Regions from separate parts of the Paenibacillus sp. J53TS2 genome, predicted to be linked through region 2. Evidence: a T-box and tRNA genes for the amino acid it is inferred to sense, from the RefSeq annotation. Region 2 holds a T-box; the other holds one or more tRNA genes.
What was found. A T-box is a leader RNA that pairs with one kind of tRNA and senses whether it is charged. The one in region 2 lies ahead of KJS42_RS15575 (valine--tRNA ligase), so its partner is inferred to be a tRNA-Val.

Region 1: it encodes a tRNA-Val, which carries the amino acid that the T-box ahead of KJS42_RS15575 (valine--tRNA ligase) is inferred to sense. The anticodon was not compared.

Annotation. Positions count from the first base shown of each region.
Region 1 is NZ_BOSK01000003.1:96,375-106,086, reverse strand. It holds gene KJS42_RS08350 (ABC transporter substrate-binding protein) at 1-1,033, shown strand, start outside; gene KJS42_RS08345 (HAD family hydrolase) at 1,008-1,823, shown strand; gene KJS42_RS08340 (DMT family transporter) at 1,846-2,169, shown strand; gene KJS42_RS08335 (metallophosphoesterase family protein) at 2,174-3,055, shown strand; tRNA gene KJS42_RS08330 (tRNA-Val) at 4,045-4,117, opposite strand; gene KJS42_RS08325 (hypothetical protein) at 4,287-4,544, shown strand; gene KJS42_RS08320 (GNAT family N-acetyltransferase) at 4,786-5,238, shown strand; gene KJS42_RS08315 (DUF3892 domain-containing protein) at 5,307-5,546, shown strand; gene KJS42_RS08310 (MBL fold metallo-hydrolase) at 5,609-6,346, opposite strand; gene KJS42_RS08305 (stalk domain-containing protein) at 6,527-7,081, shown strand; gene KJS42_RS08300 (DUF1292 domain-containing protein) at 7,217-7,540, shown strand; gene KJS42_RS08295 (aminotransferase class I/II-fold pyridoxal phosphate-dependent enzyme) at 7,612-9,087, opposite strand; gene KJS42_RS08290 (MFS transporter) at 9,275-9,712, shown strand, end outside.
Region 2 is NZ_BOSK01000006.1:295,537-305,248, reverse strand. It holds gene KJS42_RS15575 (valine--tRNA ligase) at 208-2,883, opposite strand; T-box leader at 3,000-3,258, opposite strand; gene KJS42_RS15570 (LysM peptidoglycan-binding domain-containing protein) at 3,344-4,810, opposite strand; gene KJS42_RS15565 (RluA family pseudouridine synthase) at 4,939-5,880, opposite strand; gene hemL (glutamate-1-semialdehyde 2,1-aminomutase) at 5,877-7,181, opposite strand; gene hemB (porphobilinogen synthase) at 7,227-8,231, opposite strand; gene cobA (uroporphyrinogen-III C-methyltransferase) at 8,292-9,712, opposite strand, start outside.

The sequences.
Region 1 (9,712 bases), on a different contig from region 2:
CGGCACCGTGCCGGCCGCCGTTCTATCCTCTAACGTAGACTGGGCACGCAAAGGGTATTACGCACCGCTGGACGAGTTGATCGCCGCTTCGCCGGATTTCCATCCGGAGGATGTCGTGCAGACGTTCCTGGAGCAAGGGAAAGTCGACGGCCAACAATTTTTCCTGCCGATGTACGGCACGACGCAAGTGATGTATTACCGGAAGGATGCCCTCGAGAAGAGCGGCCTTAAAGCCGAAGATTTGACCACCTGGGAGGCGCTTGCCGATGCAGCGGCGAAAATGACGGTTAAAGAAGGCGGCAAAACCGTGTTCTACGGCTGGGAGCCGATGTGGGGCGCGGAGAACATGATGGATGCCGTATACGGCAAAGGCGGTAAAATCCTCAGTGATGACGGCAACACGGTACTGATTGATTCTCCGGAATGGGTGGATACCTGGGAGTTATTCCGTAAATGGATCCATGAAGATAAAATCATGCGTATCCATTCTGGCGGTCAAGGCTGGGAGTATTGGTACAAAACGATCGACGACGTGATGAAAGGCCAAGCGGCGGGGTATACCGGTTCCAGCGGCGACCAAGGTGACCTCGATTTTAATATCGTGGCGGCTATGGAACAGCCGGGCTGGGAAGGGATCGGTGCAGGAAAGCCAGTCGCCCAGGCGATCATGGCAGGTATTCCGGCAGCCGCCAGCCCCGAGCAGCAACAAGCAGCGATGAAGTGGTACAGCTTCTTTATGAGCCCGGAGAATACCGCATTCTGGTCGATGAACACCGGTTATATCGCGGTCCGTCAATCCGCGCTGAACGATCCGGAGTTCGTAGCCTACAGCGAGCAAAACCCGCAGGCGACCGTGCCGCTGAAGCAGGCGACGCATGCCTCGAAACCGTTCCAGGATCCAACGGGCGGGAAGATTACGGACGCGCTGAAAATCGCTGCCGACAAGGTACAGATCAGCAATACTCCGGCAGCCGAAGCGCTGAAGGAAGCGAAGGAGACGGCGCAGCGTGAACTCGACCGAATTCGGAAATAATCGTACCTCCGCGGCAACATTAGATGTCGCAGGAATCAAGTTTAGGGTCGATGCAATTTTGTTCGATAAAGACGGAACGTTGATGGATTTTATCTATACGTGGGGAAGGTGGGGCGAGCGGTTGCTCGCCCATTTTTCCTCCGAATTGATGAAACGGCAACGATCGCCGCTACCTGCCGATCAGTTGCAGGTCTGGGGAATCAGCTACGACGCGGAAGGGCAGATCTCCGGGTATGATCGGAACAGTCCGTTGTCGATGGGCACGGTGGATGATCTGCTGACGCTGCTGGCAATGGAAGGTTACAAGGCAGGCCTCTCCTGGGCGGAAGCAAAGGTGCTGGCGGCGCAGAGTCGCGTGGCCGCGGACGAAGCACTGGAGGGTTCTCGCACGGCTCGGCTACTTCCAGAAGTGCTGCCGTTCTTGGAGCAATGCGGTCAGGCGGGGCTCCGCCTTGGGATTGTCACCTCCGATGAAACGGCGGCGGCGGAGAAACATCTGGAATGGCTCGGGATTCGCCCCTATTTCTCCGTATGTGTTGGCGCGGATCGGGTGAACTGGGGGAAGCCTTTTCCGGACATGGTGGAGTTAGCTTGCCGTGAACTTGGTGTGGAGGCGGCTCGGGTAGCCGTCATTGGCGATACGGACGGCGATATGCAGATGGCTCGCTCCGCCGGGGCGGCTGCGGCCATCGCCTTGGATGAGGGTCATACATCGGGGAAGGAGGGCTTCCCGTCGGCGGATGTCGTGATGACCAGTTATCGCGAGCTCCGGCTCGGGGAAGTTCGGTAATTCCGGAAAGGTGGAAGAAGAAATGGGTTGGTTATTCCTGGCTCTAGCCATCGTGCTGGAGTTGTCCGGCACGGTATCGATGAAGCTGTCGGATAGCTTTACCCGGTTGGTTCCCTCGGTACTGATGTTTCTTTTTTACGGGGCCAGTTTTACCTGCTTGAATTTTGCGCTGGGGTATATGAAGGTGAGCACCGTTTACGCGGTTTGGTCGGGAATCGGGATCGTGTTGATCTCTGTCGCGGGCGGAATTCTGTTTCAGGAGAAATTGTCGGTACCCTCGATCTTGTGGATCGGGGTGATCGTTCTCGGCGTCATCGGGTTGAATTTGAGCGGCAAGGGAGGTTAAAGAAATGGTGGATCGAAATGAGTTGCAGGTAGGGAAAGGTCAGCGGGACGAAGGGATTTTGCTAACTTTTCAGGTGATCACCGATACGCATGTCCGGACAGATGGGCAGCATACGCATAATGTTAACCTGGAACAGGCTTTACGGGATATCGCGGAGAATGGTGCCGGAAGCGCCGGAATCATGCATGCGGGAGACGTGACCGATCATGGATTCCCGGAGGAGTATGAAGCCTGGAACCGAATCTGGGAGCAGTTTGGTGGGACATTACCTCCGCTGTATGTGACGATGGGCAACCACGATGTCGCGTTGGGGAACTGGGAGGCGCGTTTGGGGCAGTTTTTGCGTGGTACCGGCACGGAGGGCATCTATCATGATCATTGGATTGACGGCTATCATTTCGTCTTCCTCGGAACGGAGGAGGGGCTGGAGTTATTTAGCTCCTTATCAGAAAAGCAGCTGGCCTGGTTGGACGATAAGCTGGGGGAGAGCGCTGCGGCGGACCGTCCAGTATTTGTATTCCTGCATCAGCCGCTAATGAACACGGTGGCCGGCTCTTATGAAGCACAACGCTGGTATGGCGTCGTGCAGGACGCCGAACTACTTGCCGTACTCGCCCGTCATCCGCAGGCGATCCTGTTCACGGGGCATACCCATTGGGAGTTGGATGCACCTAACACTTCTTTTGGCGTTCGAGGCGAAGGGCCAGCGATGTTCAATGCCGCTTCGGTTGCTTACCTGTGGACCGATGAAGACGAACACAAGGATGGCAGCCAAGGCTTCTACGTAGAGGTTTACCGCGACCATGTCCTCGTGCGTGGCCGGGACTTTACCCGCGGCGAATGGGTGGAGGCGGCGCAGTTTCGGGTGGATTACCCGCGAGGCTAGTAGAAGATCGGTCCGACGTGGAGACGAGCAGGACACTTTAATGGGAACGCGTGCCAGTTTTGGCGCGCGTTTTTGGCGTGCGGTGCAATGGCGAGCTAGAGCGATGCAACAAGCAACAAGCAACGCGCAACGAGCAGCGAGCCCGTTTGCTGTTTGCTGGTAGCGGTGCTGTGCTAACGGACACCAGAGCCGCTATTTGGGTTCTGATGTTGCCCTCCCCATTCTAACGGACCTCAGAGACCTTATTTGGGTGAATGGAGGTGAAATGATCGCCTAAAGGGTCAAATAAGGTCGCACCAGTCCGTTAGCCCGGGAAATCACCGGGAAGTATACAAATAAGGTCGCTACGGTCCGTTAGAAGTTTGGGAGCAACGAAACGACTGGGACATTGGAGATACCTGGATTAGGTCGAGGGGGTTGAAGAGCCGTGGAGTCGTTAGCCCTTTTGTTCTGACTATATAGGAAGCCCCCCGCAATTCCACCGCTAAGCGGTAAAGGGGCGGTAAGTTATGGGCGAGTCATTATCCGCGACCACCCAACGCATAGAGCGAAGTTGCTCGCCGCATAATACGACCTACAGGAGGTGTATTGTGAGTTGAACAAGAAGAATGATGCGAAGCACAGCTCCAAGCAAGTAAAAAAGAAATTAGGGGTACCAAATCTGAATGCGGAATTTGCTGATGCAGATACCTCGAAAAAGACGAAGCAATAGAATGAGCATAAGACCACCAGGGCATAAGCCTCAGTGGTCTTTTTTCATATGTATCGAGGGGGAGTATCAGGATCGCCCACTTGTGGTTGCTGGTGATCCAGAGCGCCGATCAGGGAATATCTTGGCCGCCTGCCCGCTGGCTACAATCATATGGGGTCACGACGACGGAGACGCTCCCAAAAGAAACTCTTTGGACTATGAAATTCGTATCATAGGCCAATTCAGACCTAAGAAATAAAAATCCCCTGAAGCCTTACGCTTCAAGGGATTTTTGCGATGATCTGCAGTGGGCTCGAACCACTGACCCCCACCCTGTCAAGATGGTGCTCTCCCAGCTGAGCTAGCAGATCAAAATTATAGTGAAGACAAAATTTATCTTATCAGGCAGCAGGGTTCTTGTCAATACTTCCTTGAAGTATAAGGGGCCGGGACCCTGCCAACAATGGAGGAGGAGCGTAATTCCGGTCAGGATACGTATGACGTCAGAAACGCACCAAGCTTGGAAAGGAAGATGTTCAGATGCATCAAACCCACCGTAATCCCCATGACCACCATCATAACCCGTCACGACCCAACGGGACGAAACGGCCCTGGCCCCTATGGGTAGCCGTGGCGGGAGCCGTCCTCCTGCTGGCCTTAACCAGCGCTTGCCGTCTGGCACCCGACACGGAGACGATGAACCGGCAGGCTCGCGCCTTTCCCTGGCCGTTTGGGCCTTCGGTATCGGATGGCGTTTATTCACCGACGATTGTGGAGGACGTTTATTCTACGGAATAACAAGCTTTATTCCTCGTCCCACTTGCGGGAATAGCCTTTCTTCGTCACATAAAACATGGAGACGATCAACAAAACCGCGATCAACACCGCAGCGGTTATCGTTATGCCCATGACCATAACCCTTTTGCCAGCTCCTTTCAGCCGATATCCATTTAGAATAACTATACATGAAAATGATTTTTTTGTATAATGATGCAGTTTAAACAAACCAATGGACAAGGAATGCTGGGAGGGGAACGAAGTGTCGGCTGCAACAATCATTCATGTAGATAACGAGGAACAACTTCAAAGATGCCTGGACATCCGTAAAGAGGTGTTCGTCGAGGAACAGAAGGTCCCCATCGATTTGGAGATTGACGAATACGACAAGATCGATCCAGATGTGCATCATGTGCTGATCGAAATGGAAGGAGCCTATGCCGCGACGGGCAGGCTGATTTACTATAAAGACAATGCGGCCAAAATGCAGCGGATCGCCGTACGCCAAGAATTTCGCTCAAAGGGCGTGGGCAAAATCCTGCTGCTTGCCTTGGAGGAGCTGGCTCGGGAGCTGGGCCTCACAAAATCGGTCCTGGACGCACAGTGCCATGCCGAAGGGTTTTATGCCAAACTTGGTTATGAGACGATCTCGACCGAGCCCTTCGATGACGCCGGGATTCCGCACGTCCGGATGGTCAAACCGTTGAAATCGTAATAATCATAGGTTTTGAGGTTTCGGGGCAAGCTAAATCTAACTTGAATGAAGAGGAGATGAGCTAGCCAATGGCCCTGAATACCAGAGAAACGTTTATTGCCGTGCGAAAGAACGGAGACGGGGATTTGGAGGCATTTAAAACGTCCAGCGGACGCGTGCTTGATTACCAGCAAGCCCTACAGGAAATTAAGGCCGGTGCGATCGCCGGCGTCAACGTGTTTAAGGGGCGGGACGGAGAAATGTATATCCGTGGCGATGCCGACGGAGACCCGTCCAATAACCTCGACAACTTGCCTGGTTTCGAATAACGTTGCTCCTAACCATAAACGAATGAACCCTGCGGGCGTAAATGCCCGCAGGGTTGTTTTCGTTACAGCGTATATACTTCATGTTGACGGAGGAACTCCATCTCCCCGATAGCCCCGAGGAACGTCTCCATTTCATCCCCATAATGCATCAGCAGGGTTTGGCTCTGAATTTCGGAAGGCAGAGTTAACAATTCTTCCAATGTCGTATGAACTTCGCCCCGCCCGGTTAACTGGACTTCATGCAGGATTCGTTGGCAGCCACGTTCGCGCACCAGCTTCTCGAGGAGCTCCGGCTGAAACGTTTTGTCCGCACTGTAAAAGATCTCGTCGTTGAAATAAAGCGAATAGCTCGGTTTACCCGGGATATGCGGTGTTCGGATAATCTCCACCTTCAATTCAGGCGCAAGCTGCATTGGCCGGTCTTCCGCTAGCAGACGCACGTCAAACACGTCGTGCAACGAGGCGATCACCCCATCCTGGCTTAGCCCGCCTTTCAGCGTATTTTCCCATAACGGCTCTACCAGGTTCTCGGCGACATAAAGGATCGGTTTCCGCCCAGACCCGAACTTTCGACGGAAGGCTAGTTCCTCCAGTCCGCCCACATGATCTCCATGGATATGGGTGATCAGCACGGCGTCGATGTCCTCCACCGGTTTACCGATTGCGTGCAGCGCCATGGGGGCGGTGATTCCGCAGTCGATCAGCAAGGTGAAATCTCCAGCATAGAGAAGCGCATTATTATTGAAATATCGTTTGGCAAACGCCCCGCCCGTACCCAGCATTTGCAGACGTAATGGCATGAGGAATCCCCCTTAAGTAAAGTATGGATCACCCCTTAAATGTACACAATTTCCATTAGAAACAAAAGACTGGCATCTCTCGCCAAAAAAAGTGCCGCCTTTTACCATAACCACCGCAACTTGACCGAAATCGAGGAGTATAACATTACATCAACAGGAATCAAATGGAGGGTCAAATTCATGAAATGGAGAAGAGTTGCATTATTGGTGGTTGCTTTCTCCCTAATGGGAGGTTCCCTGCTGTTTGCCGATGCCGCTAGCCAAAAGGTAAAGCTGATGCTGAACGGCCACGAGCTGGAGGATGGCGGATATATCGTAGACGGGAAAACCTATGTGCCCGTACGCAATCTCGAAGGATTGGTCGAATACAATGACAGCACCAAAACGGTGAATTATTATAAACCCAACGTTCATATGTTTTTGTTCACAGATGATGCGGTGTTTGGCGACGTGAAGAAGACGGGGAAGCTGAAGTTCAACGTATTTTCACAAATCGATAATTTACGTACGGATATCGCTGCAGTGCGGGTTTCGATCACGGCCCCTGACGGAACTTCCAAGGAGATTCAGACGGATGAGATCAAAGAGCAGCGGGATAACTTCTGGTTCCGGACGAAGGACATTACCTATGATTTCAAATCGTCAGGCCGCTATGTCGTAGGGTTCTACATGCAGCCGTCGAACGGAACGGACTTCGTGCTGATCTCGGAGAAAGGCATTAACGTCTTGAAATAATCGCAAGTTTAGCTTTACACTCGACAGTACTTACGAAAATTGACCTGTCCCACCCAAAAGTGTTACGATACGGGGGGAATGAAGCAAGGGATTCTTCTTCACTCCATTAAAACATACTTAAAGCGAGGTAATTTCATGAGCGACCACAATCACGAACACGGCGAAGCATGCGGCTGCGGCCACGATCATGACCATGATCATGAGCATGAAGAGTTTGTGTTGACGCTGACTGACGAAGAGGGGAAAGACGTAGAGATGGTTCTTGTCGAGACCTTCGACGTTGGCGAGAAAGTGTACGCGTTGCTGCTTGAGCGCAACAATCCGGAAGCGGACGGCATCATTCTCCGCATGGAAGAAGAGAACGAAGAAATGGTGCTTTACAATATCGAAGACGAACAGGAATGGAAACAGGTGGAAGAAGTTTATAACGAGCTTGTCGCCCAAATGGATGAAGCCTGATCCGAGTTTAGTCCCCTGGTTTATAAGATAAAAGCTCCCCGGAAGCGGGGAGCTTTTTGATTTGGGTTGAATCAGAATATCGGGTCAGCTTCAACGATCACCTTAACCTTATCGATATATCGATCCTCCGGTCCTTTGACCGGCAGTCCGACTTCGACATGATCCACGATGTAGTCGATATTGTCCTGGGAAATGACCTCACCCGGGAGCAAAATTGGAATCCCCGGCGGGTATACATAAATAAATTCGGCAATGATTCGTCCGGCTGATTCCTTAAACGGAATGACCTCGGTATCCGCATAGAAAGCATCCCGTGGAATGAGGGAGAGATGCGGAATTTCCGGGACTTTGACGATCAGCTCGTTGGCGTTATTTTCCTTATAATAGGTCTTAGACAATTCGCGTAGAGCCGTCAGTAAAATATCGGCGGTTTCCTGCGTATCCCCCGGCGTAATCAGGCATAGGATGTTATACATGTCGCTGAGCTCCACTTCGATGTTGTAGTGCTCACGCAGCCAATTCTCCGTTTCATAACCGGTAATCCCCAAGTGACGGACGTGGATCGTCAACTTGGTCGGATCGTGGTCATAAGTCGCTTCCCCGCCCAGAATCTCCCGCCCGAAGCAGTACAAGCCTTCGATTTGGTTGATTTCCGACCGTAGATAATGCGCCAACTCCATCGCTTGTTCGGCCATTTCTCGCCCGTGCAGCGCCAAATTACGGCGCGACGTGTCAAGGGAAGCCAGCAGCAGATAGGATGTTGAGGTGGTCGTCAGCATGCTGATGATCGTCTGCACGCGTTGCGGGTTGACGTAGCCATTCTTCGTATTGAGGTTGAGAATCGAACTTTGCGTCATCGAGCCGCCGAGCTTATGCACGCTGGTGGCCGCCATATCGGCGCCCGCCTGCATGGCCGACATCGGTAACTTCTCATGAAAGTGAATATGCACCCCATGCGCTTCATCGACCAACACCGGTACGTGGAAACTATGGGCCAGATCGACGATTTCCTTCAGGTTCGCGCATACGCCAAAGTACGTCGGGTTGATCACCACGACCGCTTTGGCATCGGGATGGCGCTGCAGGGCGCGGCGGACCGAGGAAGTCGTAATCCCGTGGTCGATCCCCAGATTGGCGTCCTGTGCCGGCGAGACAAAGACCGGCTTCGCTCCGGCGAAAATAATTGCCGACATTACGGATTTATGAATATTTCTCGGGACGATAATTTTATCACCCGGAGAACAAACGGATAGTATCATGGTCATGATGGCCCCGCTGGTCCCCTGTACCGAGAAGTAGGTATAGTCGGCGCCAAAGGCGTCGGCCGCCAGCTTCTGCGCCTCTTCGATGACGCCGGTAGGCTGGTGCAGGTCGTCCAGGGGAGCGATGTTGATCAAGTCGATGGACAAGGCGTTATCGCCAATGAACTCGCGGAATTCTTTATCGGTGCCGAGCCCTTTTTTATGCCCGGGAATATGAAACTGAACGGGATTGCCGGCCGCGTGCTTTTTGAGCGCAGTGAAGAGCGGCGTGCTTTGATGATCCATACGGGCCATCCCTGCCTTTCGTCTACATAATTTTCAAACAAGCTTGAGTATAGCAAAATGCGCCCGGAATGCAAGCGAATGACGACGGTTTTACGCAAAATTGACGTTATGCGGGTTAATTTGCCGGCGAAAACGGACAGAATGAAGAAGGAAGCCGTGATCGGAAACTAGGAGAGGGGGACTTTTCGTGGAACTGACAAGCGGAATCGCGCGAAAAAAACTGCTGAATCCCACGTTCGCCAGCCTGTGGCTCATCATGTTTTTGGTGGAATTTGTCAAGGGGGCACTGATCGTATCCATCCTTCCGGTCTATATGGGGGATGTCCTGAGCCTGAGCGCGTTTGCGATTGGTTTGTCTTTTTCGATGCAGTATATCGGGGATAATTTGTTTCGCAGCCCGGCAGGCTGGCTGATCGAACGGATCGGCTTTCGCCGAACGATGAGCTTGGGGCTATGCATCACGCTCGGCGCCGTGGCGGTGATCGCGTTCCTGCCCACCATGGGGTTTCTGGTGCTTGGCTGCGCACTGTTAGGCATCGGTACCAGCCCGCTTTGGCCTTGCGTATTGATGGGGATTACCGCGGTCACGGAGGAGAATAACAATTTCGCGACGGCGATGGGCGTC
Region 2 (9,712 bases):
ATCTTGAATTCACCCGGTCGAGCGGACGCTTCCGAAGCATGTTTCCTCCGGAAAAGATTTGAGTTGCTCACGTACCCAATACGTACGCTCCGCTACTCACTCCCTAGCTTCATCCAACCTTCTCGATGCTCCAAATCTAACTTTTTGAACCTTTATTAAAATGGTAGTTCAAAAAAATTATCTTCGGATCACGAAGCTCAAGTTCACTTAACCCTTCAACTCCGCGATCCGGGCCAGCACTTTGTCGCGTTTCTCGGAATAATCGGCCATCTTGGCGCGTTCTTCCTCGATCACCTTCGCCGGCGCTTTGGCCACGAAGCCCTCGTTAGCCAGCTTCTTCTCGACGCGTTCCACTTCCTTGTTCAGATTGTCGAGCTCTTTCGTTAGCCGTTCGATTTCCTGACTGATGTCAATCAGGCCCGACAGCGGCAGGAACAGTTCGGCCCCGGTCACAACGGCGGTCATCGCCTTATCAGGCACGGCCGCGTTTAGCGCTGCTTCATACTCGGACGTATTGCAGAACCGGCGAACGTAATGCTCGTTGCGGGTCAGCACTTCCAACACGTCGGTGCTGCTTGGTTTGATCACCAGTTCGATTTTTTTGCTCATCGGCACGTTCACTTCGGCACGGATATTTCGTACCGAACGAATCACGTCGATCAACAGATTCATTTCCTGAACGGCGTCCGGTGCTTCTAACGAAGCGTCGTACTCCGGCCAAGCCGCAAGCATGATCGTTTCGCCATCATGCGGCAAATGCTGCCATATTTCCTCGGAAATAAACGGCATAAACGGATGGATCATGCGCAGCGTACGGTCAAGCACGAAGGCGAGTACCGATTGGGTTTTCTTCTTAGCCGCAGCATCTTCCCCGTACAGCGACAACTTGGCGAATTCGATATACCAATCGCACAGATCGTCCCAAATGAAGTTATACAGCAACCGACCGGTTTCCCCAAATTCGTAAGCATCGATCAAGCGGGTAATTTCCTTGGCCGTCTCGTTCATCCGGTGCAAAATCCAGCGGTCGGACGTAGACAGATCACCGTTAATATCAATATCGGCATACTTCACGCCTTCCAGGTTCATCAAAGCGAAACGCGAAGCGTTCCAAATTTTGTTGGCGAAGTTGCGAGCTTGCTCAACCCGTTCCCAGCGGAAGCGCAAATCCTGCCCCGGCGTATTGCTGGTAGACAGCATATAGCGCATCGCGTCTGTGCCGTATTTCTCGATGACCTCGAGCGGGTCAACGCCATTACCCAGCGATTTGGACATTTTGCGTCCTTCGCTGTCGCGGACAAGGCCGTGCATCAGCACGTCTTTAAACGGCATTTCGCCGGTAAACTCCAGGGACTGGAAGATCATCCGGGCTACCCAGAAATAAATGATATCGTATCCCGTCACGAGCACGTCCGTCGGGAAGTACCGTTTGAATTCCTCGTTATTCTCATCCGGCCAACCCAGCGTAGAGAACGGCCAGAGGGCCGAGCTGAACCAGGTGTCGAGCACGTCTTCATCCTGTTTCAGATCATCACGCCCCAGCTTGGCTCGCGCTTCTTCCTCGCTGCGGGCAACAACCATCTCTCCGGTTGCCTCACAATACCAGGCCGGAATGCGATGACCCCACCAGAGCTGACGGGAAATACACCAATCACGTACGTTTTCGATCCAGTGCAAGTATGTCTTCTCAAAACGGTCCGGCACGAAATTAACGCCTTTCCCGGATTGTTGCGCTTCGATCGCCGCTTCAGCGAGTGGCTTCATTTTGACGAACCACTGGGTGGACAAATACGGTTCAACAACCGCTCCGGTCCGCTCGCTATGGCCGACCTGATGCAGGTGATCCTCGATTTTAATTAGAACGCCCATCTCCTGCAAATCCTTGACGATTTGCTTACGGCAATCGCTGCGGTCCAATCCTTGATATTTACCGGCTTCACCGTTCATCGTGCCGGTTTCATCCATGACGTTGATCTGCGGCAGATTATGGCGCAAACCTACTTCAAAGTCGTTCGGGTCATGCGCTGGAGTGATTTTCACAGCGCCACTGCCGAATTCCTTCTCGACATATTCGTCAGCGATAATCGGTATTTCACGGTTAACGATCGGCAGACGTAACGTTTTGCCGACCAAATGACGGTACCGTTCATCCTCCGGATGAACAGCGACGGCGGTATCGCCCAGCATCGTTTCGGGACGCGTCGTCGCCACCGTGATATGGCCGCTCCCGTCGCTCAGCGGGTACTGAAGATGGTAGAGATGCCCGTTGACTTCTTTGTATTCGACCTCAATATCGGAGAGGGCCGTGCGTGCTGCCGGATCCCAGTTGATAATATATTTCCCGCGGTAAATCAAGCCCTTCTCGTAGAGCTTAACGAAAACCTCGCGAACCGCTTGAGAAAGCCCCTCGTCCAACGTAAAACGCTCACGCGAGTAATCGAGGGAGAAGCCCATTTTAGCCCATTGCTCATGAATGGTGGCAGCATATTGGTCCTTCCACTCCCACACCTTCTCCAGGAACTTCTCACGGCCCAAGTCATACCGCGTTACGCCTTGCTCGCGCAGCTTCTGCTCCACCTTCGTTTGGGTCGCAATCCCCGCATGGTCAGAGCCAGGCAGCCACAACGCATCGTAACCTTGCATCCGTTTCGTGCGCGTCATAATGTCCTGCAGTGTAAAATCGAGCGCATGCCCGATATGCAGCATCCCCGTTACGTTTGGTGGCGGGATCACGATCGTATACGGCTTGGCATCCGGCCGTTGTCCTGCTTTAAAGAACCCGCTCTCCAGCCAATAAGTGTACCATTTCTGTTCCGCCGCTTTCGGATCGTACGTCGTCGGCATTTCCGCCGACGAGGCTAGTTGATCTTGATTTTCTGTCATCCTATTCAACCTCCGTTACAAATAAGCATAGCCTTGGCGATCCCAAGATAATCGTCTGTCGTCGGCTTTACGCCTTTATTCTTGATGTCCAAGAAAAACAAAAAAAGCCTTTCGTCTCAAAGGACGAAAGGCTTTACTTTCGCGGTACCACCTTTGTTTCGCACATCGTCATCCAGCCCTTCCGGAATCCGGTACTTGACATGCGACACTCATGCAGATAACGGCTGCTACCGGTCCGTTCTAACCATCGCAAAACAGCTCAAACGAACAACTCCCGGGCGACTTCGGCGAGCTACATGTCCTGCGGAAACTCTCAGCCGTGGGTTCCGCTCTCTGAAGGGTATGCTGCCTACTCTTCCCGTTCCAAGTCTTTGACATAGATCTAATTGATTGAATCTATATTATCATAACTTGGAAAGGAACGGGAGTCAATCATCCGCCTTTTTTCGCAGTCTAAACTTTATGGAATGTACAAGATTTGTCCCTCATTGACCTGGTGCTCAGCGAGTCGGTTATACAACTGCAGCTCCCGCGAACTTAAGTGGTAGCGCTGGGCGATATCGTCCAGCGTTTCCTCGCGCTGCACGATGACCAGCCGTACTGTGCGGAAAGGAGTTTGATCTTCGTTGCTGATAAACAGGTTCTTCCACCGCAGTTCTTCGCCTTCTCCCTGTTCACTGCCAGCTATCGGCAGATCCGAAGCGTCCTCCAGTGCTTCCCGAGCTACCCGCGAGGATGAAGAGATCAGCTTCGTTAACCCAAAACCTTCTCTTCCGCTCTCGTCAGCACTCTTTTTAGACCCAAGCGCGATCTTCATTTCTTTCTTCTCTTCCGGCTGATGATCCGCCTCGACCGCCGCTTCAGACTCATCGGCAACCTCACTTACCGCCTCGTTTGGGGTTACAGCGACTTCTTCGCCTGTTTCGTACGCAGCCCCAGAATCCGCAGCTTCCGCTTCTACGGATTCACTGGCACGTTCGGTCGCCTGGAAATCGTCCGTCGGGCGAACCTCATCCTTAAACCATATGTTGGCGTCCGATTCCTCCGCGTGATCCGCAAAGGCCTCCGCAGCAGAGCCAAAGCTCGCAACGGATTCCTTGTCCGCCCAAGGGTCGGACTCCTGAAATGCCGAAACGTCCTCGGTCCAGGAAAGAACCTCCTGCGGCTCGTCCGCACTTCGTTTTTGTGCATTCAGCACATCATCTGGAAACGCCTGCCACGAAGCAAATTGAGGCACATGCGGAACCTGTGAGTCTTGTTGTTCCAACTCGAACTCCAATTCCGGTTCTGTTTCCGGCTCTTGCTCTTTGTCCGCATCTTCTCTTGCTAACGAATTCCAAGAGAACACCGGATCTTGACGCACCTCATCCGCTAGCAATGGCGCTGGGCTTAGTACATCCCGTTCCGATTCCGGCTCCGTTTCGAGAGCCTCCAACTCTGCCGTGCCCGCATCCAAATCTGATACCAATTCCTCGCCTCGGATAGCGGGTACAACATGTGCCGTGGTAAACTCCCGATCCTTCCAGGCATCTTGTTCGGATAACAAGGAGGAGGTTTCAACTCCTTGAAGCGATAATACGCCCGTAATGTTCAAACTCCGCGAACTGAGCAGGTCAACATCGAAATTTTCAATTTCGACCGTGATATCCTCTAACCGGTTGACCCGACTTAGCGGTATCGTAATTTCTACGGGAATATAATGCGCAAGCTCCCGTGTCTCCCCTTCTCCCCGGTACAACCCCGACAACAGCAAATGGCCGCGCAGCGCGGCATACTCTTCCCCGGGAATCACCTGGATTTTCGGATAGAGCTCGATCTCCTCCAACTCTTCAATGCCGATCACATCTTCAGAAAGATGTATGCGCTCGTAAATATCAAACCTGAGACCATAGGATTGATCAGCCAACACGTTACCTCCCTTCAGCATATCCAAACGTGATTTAAAATCGATGAATCATGATCCAAATCATCCTCGTTTAATCTATATGCTTCAAAAAGGAGTGCATGCCAGCTTTTTGCCCACGTGCTAGACAAAGCCTTGCTGTTCAAGGGCGCTCATAAGCTAAAGTGATCGCGCAAACGGTTCATCGCCGGGGGCCACGGATCCTCAAGCTCCACGGCTTCTCCGGAGAGTGGATGCGGGAACGACAGTCGCTCCCCATGCAACGCCTGATGAGACAGCCACTTCGTGTTACCGCCATACAGCGCGTCACCTACGAGCGGATGTCCCGCTGCACTCAGATGGACGCGAATTTGATGCGTCCGACCCGTCTCCAAAGTGAGCCGGACCAGACTTGCGTCGTGTTTCGGATAAACTTCCAGCCGCTCCAAGTGGGTTATAGCCCCTTTGCCTCCGGGAGAAACCCGGCGCCGCTGGTTATGATGACGGTCCCGGCCGATCGGCTGATCGATGACTTTGAGCTCAGGGCTGACGATCCCCTGTACGAACGCAATGTAGGTACGGTCGATGGCCTTGCGACTCATCGCTTCGTCCAACTTCAAATGGGCGTATTCATTTTTAGCAAATAACACGGGTCCTGACGTATCTTCATCAAGCCGGTGAATATGCGCGGCGGCGATCGGCTCGCCAAGGGAGGCATACCATCCGGCAACGCGATTGGCAAGCGTGTCTCGCGAAGCCAGCGACTGGCCGGAAGCCCCCCCGGAAGTTTCGCCGCCGTCCGGATGGACCTTAAGCCCTGCCGGCTTGTGCACGACAAGGCAAAAATCGTCTTCATATAAAAGCGGAAGCTCCGCCTCAAACGGAGCATACTGCGAATCCCTAGGCGGAAACGCCAGCAACCGCAAACGATCTCCGGCAAGCTTGATACCGTCTTCGGCCCGAAGCTTGCGCAGAAGCTTGGGAGGAGCCTGCAGCTCCTCCTCCAGCCAGGCCTTTGCTGCATCCAGTCGATCCAGCCCTTCACGTGCGGGCAGCTTACCGGGCATCAACTCCAACCACTCGCCGCGCCGCGTCCACGATAATTTACGGCTCACAGCTTTTGCAGCGCCAACCGGTGCGCTTCGATCGTAAGTTCGATGTCTTCATCGGTATGTACGCCTGAGACGAACATGCCTTCGAACTGCGAAGGTGCCACGTTGATACCTTGCTCAAGCAGTGCCGCAAAATAACGGCGGAACAGGTCCAGATCGCTCGTTTTTGCCGTATCGTAGTTAATGACCTTCTCTTCGGTAAAGAACGGGCAAACCATCGAGCCGACGCGATTAATCGTGCATGGAATCCCCCGTTCCTTCGCATTGCGCGTAAAGCCTTCTTCCAGCTTCGCCGACAGGCGTTCCAGACGGTCGTACACGTCCGGAGTGAGCAGCGACAACGTCGTATAACCGGCAACCATCGCCAGCGGGTTCCCGCTCAGCGTCCCGGCTTGATAAATCGGCCCGCTTGGCGCGATTTGCTCCATGATTTCACGTTTCCCGCCATAGGCTCCTACAGGCAATCCGCCGCCGATCACTTTGCCGAGACAGGTCAAATCCGGCGTAATCCCAAAGCGTCCTTGCGCACAGTTCAGATGCACGCGGAAGCCCGTCATCACTTCGTCGAAAATCAACAAGCTGCCGTATTGCTCCGTGATCCGGCGCAAGCCTTCAAGGAAGCCCGGCAACGGCGGCACAACGCCCATGTTCCCGGCTACCGGCTCGACGATCACGCCGGCGATCTCTTCGCCGAAACGCTCGAACGCCAGCTCCACAGAGGCCAAGTCGTTATAAGGTACCGCAATCGTATTGGCGGCGACGCCCTCCGGTACGCCCGGGCTGTCCGGCAATCCCAGCGTAGCAACGCCGGATCCCGCTTTAATCAGCAGGCTGTCGGCATGGCCGTGATAAGAACCTTCGAACTTCATGATTTTACTGCGACCGGTATACCCTCGCGCCAGACGAATCGCGCTCATCGTCGCTTCCGTCCCCGAATTGACCATACGGACGACATCAATCGAAGGTACGCGCTCCGCGACCAGTTGGGCCATTTGCGTTTCCAGCAGCGTCGGCGCTCCAAAGCTTGTCCCTTTGGCGGCCGTCTCCTGCAGCGCTCGAACCACCTCAGGATGGGCATGACCCATAATCAACGGGCCCCAGGAACCCACATAATCGATAAAGCTGTTGCCGTCGATGTCATAGATCCGGGAACCGCTCCCATGTTCGATATACATTGGCGTCAAGCCAACGGATTTAAACGCCCGCACCGGGCTGTTGACGCCGCCGGGTAAAACCTTCTTCGCTTCTTCGAAAGCTAACCGCGATCGTTCGTCGCCGCGTCGGCCTATCGTGTCTTTGCTCATCGATACCCCTCCTTAACTCTTCAAAAAACCCGTCTATGTCCAAACTTACTGCTTCTCGCGCAGCCAGCGTGCCATATCTTTGGCAAAATACGTAATGATGATGTCTGCGCCTGCCCGCTTCATGCCAAGCAGCATTTCGGTAACGATCGCTCGCTCATTGATCCAGCCTTGCTGAGCAGCTGCTTTGACCATCGAATATTCGCCGCTCACGTTATACGCCACCAGAGGCAGATCAAACTGATCGCGCAGCAAGCGCAAAATGTCCATAAAGGCCAGCGCCGGCTTGACCATCAGCATATCCGCACCTTCCATCACATCGGATTCCGCTTCCCGCAGAGCTTCTCGGACGTTAGCCGGGTCCATCTGGTACGTCTTCCGATCGCCAAACTGCGGCGCGGAATCGGCCGCTTCACGAAACGGTCCGTAAAAAGCGGAAGCATATTTGACAGAATACGACATGATCGGAACATGGCTGAAGCCGGCTTCGTCGAGCCCGGAACGAATCGCTTGCACGAATCCGTCCATCATGTTGGACGGGGCGATGATATCAGCGCCAGCACGTGCTTGAGAGACAGCGGTTTTCACCAAGAGCTCCAGCGACTCGTCGTTCATCACGTCACCGCATACATGCCCGTCGCGTTCAAACGTATGTACCATCCCGCAATGCCCGTGATCCGTGAATTCGCACAAGCAGGTGTCGGCAACGACCAGCAAATCCGGATACCGCGATTTAATGACCCGTGTCGCTTCTTGTACGATACCGTCCTCCGCGAAAGCCGAGGTGCCCACGCTATCCTTCGTTTCTGGAATACCGAACAGCAGCACCGCCGGAATGCCCAGATCAACGATCTCCTTCACTTCTTCCTCCAGGGTGTCGAGCGAAAAATGATAAACCCCGGGCATCGACGATATCTCGCTCTTGACGCCACTTCCGTAGGTGACGAAAATGGGTTGGATAAAGTCGTCCACCGTCAGGACGGTTTCTCGTACCATGCCGCGAATGGCGGCCGACTGACGCAGCCGGCGATGTCTTACGATTGGAAAACTCATGTTTGATATCCCCTCCTAATATGTAGCACAGAGGCAGGCAACCCCCGTGTTGAAAAATCATCACTCCGCTGGAGCGCTTCGTTCTTTCCAAGCGCACAACGACTGAAGCAAGCTGTCGATCGTCGCTTCTTCTGCAAGAATGGACACGTTTAGGCCGGCTTCCTTGGCCGTATTTGCCGTGACCGGCCCGATGCAAGCGATCTCCGTGCCCCGCAGCGCCGCAGCCGGATCGGCCACGCCCATCGCGCTCAGAGCGGCCAGCAAGTTCGTCACCGTCGACGAACTGGTAAAAGTCACGGCGTGGATGCGGCCTTTCTCGAGCATCTTCAGCAGCTCGTCGTCCGCCTCCCCGGCCGGTACCGTTCGGTACATGACCGCGTCGGTGACAGTTAATCCCTGCTCACGCAAAGCAGCCGGCAGCCAGGCACGAGCGAGATCCCCGCGCGGCAGCAGCACGTGCTGCCCAGGCTGCAGCTCGCTGCCGTAGGTATCCATCAGCCCTTCCGCTTGGAACTTGCCCGGCAAACCCTCCGCCGCGATGCCACGTTGGCGCAGCGCCGCTTGCGTCGCCGGCCCAACGGCCGCGATTCTCGCTTTGTGTAGCCCTCTTACATCTTTCCCCAGTCTCTCCAGGTGCGAGAAGAAATACTCCACGCCGTTCACGCTCGTAAAAAACACCCAATCGTATCGTTCCAACTGGGCTAGTGCTTCGTCGGTGTCGGCCAGCTCGCGCCCCTCCGGCATCACGATGTCGATAACCGGGAACTCGTACGGTTCGCCGCCAAGCTCCTCGATGCCGCGCACCAGCTCGCTCGCCTGCGAACGCGAGCGGGTGACGAGAATTCGCTTGCCGAACAGCGGCAGCGATTCTGCCCACTTCAGCTGTTCGCGCTGACTCACGACCTCGCCGACAACCGTAACGGCCGGCGGCTTGAAGTCGGCTTCGCGAACCTTCCGCTCAATATCGGCCAGCGTGCCGATCAGCGTCTCCTGCTCCGCTCTTGTCCCCCAGCGGATGAGGGCGACCGGCGTTTCGGGCGGACGTCCGTAATGAATCAGCTGTCTGCTGATATGTCCGATATTCGCTACGCCCATCATAAATACCAGGGTACCGGTTGCGTTCGTCACTTTTTCCCAATTGATCGATTGGTCCAGCTTATCCGGGCTTTCATGACCCGTAATGATCGACACGGACGAAGCCATATCCCGGTGAGTTACGGGAATTCCGGCATATGCGGGCACTGAGATCGCGGCGGTGATCCCCGGTACGATTTCATAAGGTATACCATGCTTGCGAAGCAATTCAGCCTCCTCACCAACACGGCCGAAGATCGTCGGGTCCCCGCCTTTCAAGCGAACCACCGTTTTGCCCTCAAGCGCTAAATCGACCAGCAACTGATTAATATGCTCCTGCTTCATCGTGTGGCGGTCGGTTCTTTTGCCGACGTAGATTTTCTCTGCTCCGGGTTTCGTTCTCTTTA